Regions from separate parts of the Paludibacterium flexuosum genome, predicted to be linked through region 1. Evidence: predicted binding sites of a transcription regulator. Region 1 holds the regulator's gene; each other region holds the start of a gene.
What was found. The regulator FNR, encoded in region 1, switches genes on or off when oxygen is low (the NO sensors DNR and NnrR bind a similar motif). The targets are predictions, from matches to a motif close to TTGATNNNNATCAA.
Positions count from the first base shown of each region.

Region 2: the regulator FNR is predicted to act here: its motif matches at 1,015-1,028, upstream of AACH39_RS00075 (DUF3149 domain-containing protein).
Region 3: the regulator FNR is predicted to act here: its motif matches at 1,065-1,078, upstream of AACH39_RS09905 (phosphoketolase family protein).

Region 1 is NZ_AP029060.1:1,699,609-1,701,793, reverse strand. It holds gene AACH39_RS08035 (DUF1853 family protein) at 1-689, shown strand, start outside; gene fnr (fumarate/nitrate reduction transcriptional regulator Fnr) at 717-1,466, opposite strand; gene hemN (oxygen-independent coproporphyrinogen III oxidase) at 1,576-2,185, shown strand, end outside.
Region 2 is NZ_AP029060.1:17,127-19,311, reverse strand. It holds gene fabI (enoyl-ACP reductase FabI) at 146-937, shown strand; gene AACH39_RS00075 (DUF3149 domain-containing protein) at 1,112-1,246, shown strand; gene AACH39_RS00070 (glutathione S-transferase) at 1,319-2,185, opposite strand, start outside.
Region 3 is NZ_AP029060.1:2,069,284-2,071,468, forward strand. It holds gene gshA (glutamate--cysteine ligase) at 1-217, opposite strand, end outside; gene AACH39_RS09900 (TlpA disulfide reductase family protein) at 426-896, shown strand; gene AACH39_RS09905 (phosphoketolase family protein) at 1,167-2,185, shown strand, end outside.

The DNA of each region.
Region 1 (2,185 bases):
CCGAGCAACTGCTGGCTTTCTGGTTTGACCATTCCCCCCATATCGAGCTGGTTGCGCACAATCTGGTGCTGCGCGACAAAGGGCTGACGCTGGGTGAGTTCGACTTCCTGCTGCGTATTGATGGCCAGCCCTGGCATCTGGAAACCTGCAGCAAATTCTATCTGCAGTGCGGAAAGGGGGCGTCAGGCCTGGTGGGCCCCAGTCTGCGCGATGCCTGGCTGCTGAAACAGGACAAGCTGGCTCAGCAATTGAGGCTGAGTCGCCATGCGCTGGCCCGACAAGTCCTGCCGCCGGGGTTTGAGGCACCGCGCACCGGGGCACTGGTGCGTGGCTGCTTTTTTTACCGTCAGGCGCCTGACGAGGCGGCATTCGCGCCGGCAACCCAATGGCAAGGCTGGATGGCTGACTGCGAACAGCCCTGGCCCTGTCGCGACGCCTCCAGTCGCTGGCTGTGGCTGCCGCGCATGCGCTGGCTGTCGCCGGCGCTGGCCGCCAGCGGCGAGGTGGGGTCGGCACAGGCCCTGCGTGTGCAGATGACACAAGCCGAGGCGCCTCAAATGGTGGCGGAAATGGTGGCAGAGGAGGGGGGATGGCGCGAATTGCGGCGCGGCTTTGTTCTGCCGTCGCGCTGGCCGGATGCCGGGCGGCTGGTGCAGCTGCAGCAGCAAATGCCAACGGGCGCCTGCTGAGCGGCGCCCGTTGTCGGGACTGGCAAGTTACTCCGCGTTGTTGGAGTGGATGCAGCCGGCGATCAGTTGCTTGAGTTCTTCCGGTTTCACCAGCTGAATGTGCTTGTGATCGACGCTGATCCAGCCCTGTTGCTGGAACTTCGACAGCGTGCGGCTGACGGTTTCCAGTTTCAGGCCGAGGAAGCTGCCGATTTCCTCGCGGCTCATGCGCAGGATGAAGTCATTGGCGGCGAAGCCACGGATGGCCAGACGCTGGGACAGGTTGAGCAGGAACGCGGCCAGACGCTCTTCTGCCTTCATGTTGCCAAGAAGCAACATGACGTTCTGATCGCGGACAATCTCGCGGCTCATCAGGCGGAAGAAATGGTGCTGCAGGCTGGGGATGTCGCGACCAAGGCTCTCGATTCGATTGAACGGCAGTTCGCAGACTTCGCTGTCTTCCAGGGCGATGGCATCGCAGCCATGGATGTTGGAAGACACGCCATCCAGCCCCATCAGCTCGCCGGACATCAGGAAGCCCGTGACCTGCTCGCGGCCATCCTGGCTGGAGACGCAGGTCTTGAAGAAGCCGGTGCGCACGGCGAACAGCGACTTGAAGCCCTCGCCGCTGCGGAACAGATACTCGCCCCGTTTGATGCGACGGCTCTGGCGGATGACGGCATCAAGCTGCGTCATCTCTTCGCGATTCAGTCCGACGGGCAGGCAGAGTTCGCGCAAGCTGCAGTTGGAGCAGGAGAGCTTGAGCGCATGCAATTGGATGGTGGTCTGGTCAGTCATGCCGTTTTTTGAGCAACCTTTAATTGAACCTTGACTCTTGTCAAAGCGGAATTCAAATGTTTTCCGCAAATTTACCAGCCCACCACCGGTTTTTCCATCAAATACCGACATGACCACCATCCATTCGTTTTCTCCGGAGCATTTCGAGTTCGATCGACAACTGATCGAACGGCTGGAAGGCTCCGGCCCGAGATACACCTCATACCCGACTGCAGACCGCTTTCATGCGGATTTCGGCGAGGCCGATTATCGTCATTGGCTCAAACAGCGTCGCATCGGGGCGAATAGTAAAGCTGTATCATTATATGCTCATTTACCATTTTGCAATACTGTTTGCTATTACTGTGCCTGTAACAAGATCATCACCAAGGACAAGAGCAAGGCAGATATCTACCTCGACTACCTGGAAAAAGAGGTAGAAATGGTGGCAAATGCCGTCGGTGAGCGAGAAAAAGTCATTCAGTTGCATTTTGGTGGCGGTACGCCGACCTTCTTGTCGGATGCGCAACTCGAACGACTGATGAATATCCTGCGCGGGCATTTCGACTTTTTGCCGGAAGGTGAATATTCCATCGAGATTGATCCGCGCAAGGTGGGGCGCGAGACGATCTTCAAACTGGCGTCATTCGGTTTCAACCGCATCAGTGTCGGGGTGCAGGATCTGGAACCGCGCGTGCAGGAGGCCGTCAACCGGGTGCAGAGCCTGGACGAGACACTGG
Region 2 (2,185 bases), 1.7 Mb from region 1:
GCAAGCCAGCCAGCGCGCGGCAACCCTGGTCTGAGCAGGGTTGACACAAACCGGCATGGCCAATTTTTTGTCCTACAATTATGGTCTGCGTTTTCTGCCCGGCTTGGGTATAATGGCAGGCTATGTTTAGTTAGAAGGACTGACGATGGGTTTCCTGCAAGGAAAAAAAATTCTGATCACCGGCATGATCTCCAACCGATCCATCGCCTACGGCATCGCCCAGGCCTGTCATCGCGAGGGTGCGGAACTTGCCTTCACCTATGTCGTTGACAAGCTGGAAGACCGCGTGCGCGAAATGGCTGCCGAATTCGGCAGCAAGCTGGTCTATCGCTGCGACGTGCAGAACGATGCCGAAATCGAACAGCTGTTCGTCGATCTGGGCAAGGACTGGGACGGGCTGGACGGGCTGGTACATGCCATTGCCTTCGCACCGCGCGAAGCGCTCAACGGCGACTTCCTCGACTCGCTGTCGCGCGAAGCCTTCCAGATTGCCCACGACGTGTCGTCCTACAGCTTCCCGGCACTGGCCAAGGCCGCGCGCCCGATGATGCAGGGACGCAAGTCTGCCCTGCTGACGCTGTCGTATCTGGGTGCCATCCGTGCCATCCCCAACTACAACGTGATGGGTCTGGCCAAGGCCAGCCTGGAGGCCGGCGTCCGCTTCATGGCCAGCGCACTGGGTCGTGACGGCATCCGTGTCAACGGGATCTCCGCCGGTCCGATCAAGACGCTGGCGGCCTCGGGCATCAAGGACTTCTCCAAGCTGCTGAACCATGTCGCCGGCCAGTCCTCGCTGCGCCGCAACGTCACGACGGAAGAAGTCGGCAATGCCGCCGCCTTCCTGCTGTCCGACCTCGCCTCCGGCATCACCGGCGAGATCACCTATGTCGACGCCGGTTACAGCAATAATGCGCTGAACGTCCCGGAAGAAGACTGACCCTCCGGCACGCTCCGTCGCCAGCCCCACACCGCCAGCAGGCCGTGTGGGGTTTTGTTTTTCCACCCGCCGCACCGTTGATCTGCATCAAAAAACCATACCAGCACAATGGTTAATTTAGATTCAGAAATAATGTCATTCGGATAACGACCGTTAAACCAACAGGAGCGGACCATGGCACTGATTCAGCAACTTCTTTCGGACGATGTCGGCCTTCTCAGCCTGGTGACCATCGTGTTTGCCACCATCGTTGTCGTCGGCTGTGCCGGCATTCTGATCCGCAAATCCAAACAGACCGGACCGAAGTAAAGCCGCAGGACCTGCGGCCGCCCCGTGGCCACCTCGGCCCGCCACGCCGGAAAGGCAAGGCGGGCTGCTTGCCTAGTCAGCCTGCGTCAGTTGATAACCGAGCCGCGGGAAGTGCAGGTGCAAATGTCCGCCGGCGGGGGTCTCCACCGCCAGGGAGATGCGCTGTGCCGTCAATCCGCACAGCGCCCCATGGACGGCCTCCAGCGGATAGCCTTCCGGCATCACCGACACCGGCATCCCGACCTGCCAGCCCGGTTCGGCAACACCCCCGGCCTTCTCCGGCTGTGCCGACCACGCCAGATGAATCGCCTCAGCAGCGGAGAGTTCGGCATGCTCGCCATGACCGAACGCCGTCATGCGGCCGAACCAGGCCAGCAAAGGACCATCCTGCGGTGCCAGCTCGTTCAGCGCACCGATATTATTCAGGAACCACAGCGGATGGTAGACGCCAAAATCGCCGCCGGACGGCAGCGCGCCGGCAAAGAAAGACTGTCCGGTCAGCAGCGCATCCAGCCAGGCCAGCATCGGGCGCAGCTGTGCCGTCACCTGCGGCAGGTCGGCCACCAGGGTCTGGCGCGAGAAATCATATTGCCGGTGCATCGCCGCGCGATCATCCAGCATGAACTGCGGAATCTGCTCCGCGTGCCGCCCCATGACCAGACGCACAGTCAGCCAGAACAACTCGATATCCACCCAGTGGCTCAACACTTCGGCCAGTGCGCGACCATGCGGCGTCGGCTGCGCAGGCTGGGGGAAACGACGCTCAATTTCGTCGGCGATCAGTGCTGAATCACAATAGATATCGGCACCGATCTGCAGCACCGGCGCGCGCCGGTAGCCATGTGTCAGCTGCATCAGGTCCGGCTTGGGCAACACTGGCGGCATCGCCACCGACAACCATGGCAGCTGACGCTGCCCCAGCATCAGACGGATTTTTTC
Region 3 (2,185 bases), 370 kb from region 1:
TGTTCAGATTATTGAACCCGCCCGGGAACATGTTCATGTCTACCGGTGCCAGCTTGAAACCGCTATTGCGCAGATCGACCGAGCCGTAAAACGGGGTGGCATGGTTATGCCACTGACTGCGGAACCAGTGCTCGATCTGTGGCTGCGCCTCGAGGATGCGGCGTTCCAGCTCCAGCAAGGGACCGGTCTGCACATTGGAAAGGTGCGGTATGGGCATCACGCCCTCCTAGGAAGAATGAAGATGGCTCAGTGGTGGGGGTTGACACGAGGATATTCAACCCTGTGGACATGACAAACAATCACAAAACCGGCTCGCATGACACCATCTGCCACGTTATGATTGAACGCTTGTCCGGATTCCGTGTCATTTTAGCACCAAGCCCGTTCGCCCCGTGCACTGTCAGAACTTTTCGCCAGAGAACACCATGATGATCCGCCTGCTCCGACCGCTCCTTTGCCTCCTGCTCCTCCTGCCCGGCCTGAGCCACGCCACGGCACTCGACCAGACGATCTTCACCGACCTGAATGGCCGCCAGGTCAAATTGGCCGACTTGCGCGGCAAGCGGGTCATCGTCAATTTCTGGGGCACCTGGTGCAGCCCGTGCCGCAAGGAAATGCCCATGCTCAATGCCTTCAGCCAGAAATGGCAACCACGCAACGTCGTGGTGGTTGGCATTGCCCTGGATGAAAAAAAACCAGTCCAACAGTTCGTTCAGCAGCAAAAAATTCGCTACCCCATCTGGATTGGCGACGAAAACAGCACGGATTTGCTCCCCGCACTGGGCAACCCGACGATAAATATCCCCTTTACCCTGCTGATCGACAAAAACGGTCAAATTTTGCAACGCTGGATTGGTGAGATCAACGAAGCCACCCTGCAAAAAGCATTAAAGTAACCAGGCAAACACACAACAAGAAGCAAAAAAAGCGCATTTCGATCAAAAAAACTGACCACACACATCATTTTCCGCTCAGAAAAGTCGGCCCGCCGGCAAATTTTTTGCCATTTGCGGGCTTTTTTTCGCCCCCAATGCTTAGTTCTACATAAAGATATTTCGAATTATTTGATTTGCATCATATAAAGATACAGGTGCCATCCTATACTGCGATTTCACTCTACGGACTCCTCGCGTAGGCCTTTTTCCAGCACTCATACGGGACTCCCCATGGCACAACTCGGCAAATCGCTGATGGATAAAATGCACGCCTACTGGCGCGCCGCCAACTATCTCTCCGTCGGCCAGATCTACCTTATGGACAACCCGCTGCTGCGCCAACCGCTGCAGCGCGAGCATATCAAGCCACGCCTGATGGGCCACTGGGGGACGACACCCGGCCTGAACTTCATCTACGTTCACCTCAACCGTGTCATCAACGCCCGCAAGCAACCGATGATCTATATCACCGGTCCTGGCCATGGTGGTCCGGGTCTGGTGGCCAACAGCTGGCTGGAAGGCTCCTACTCCGAGGTTTACCCGAACGTCTCGCAAGATCATGAAGGCCTGCGCAAACTGTGCAAGCAGTTCTCCTTCCCGGGCGGCATTCCCTCGCATGTGGCACCGGAAACCCCGGGCTCGATGCACGAAGGCGGTGAGCTGGGCTACTCGGTCTCGCACGCCTATGGCGCGGTCTTCGACAATCCGGAGCTGATCGCCGCCTGCGTCGTGGGGGATGGCGAAGCCGAAACCGGTCCGCTGGCCACCAGCTGGCACTCCAACAAATTCCTCAACCCGCTGCGTGATGGCGTGGTGCTGCCGATTCTGCATCTGAACGGCTACAAGATTGCCAACCCGACCGTCTTGGCCCGTCTGTCGACCGATGAACTGACCAAGCTGTTCGAAGGCTATGGTCACAAGCCTTACTTCGTCGATATCGGCAAGGATCCGGACGATTTCGCCGCCATCCACCGCAAGATGGCCGCGACACTCGACACCATCATGGACGAAATCGCCGATATCAAGGCGCGCGCCGCCCGTGAAGACAAGGCCGGCAAACCGCTGTCGCGTCCGAAATGGCCGATGATCATCCTCAAGACCCCCAAGGGCTGGACGGGACCGAAGGAAATCGACGGCAAGAAGGTGGAAGGCTACTGGCGCAGTCACCAGGTGCCGTTCTCCGACATGACCCCGGAGCACATCAACGCACTGGAAACCTGGCTCAAGAGCTATGGCCCGGATGAACTGTT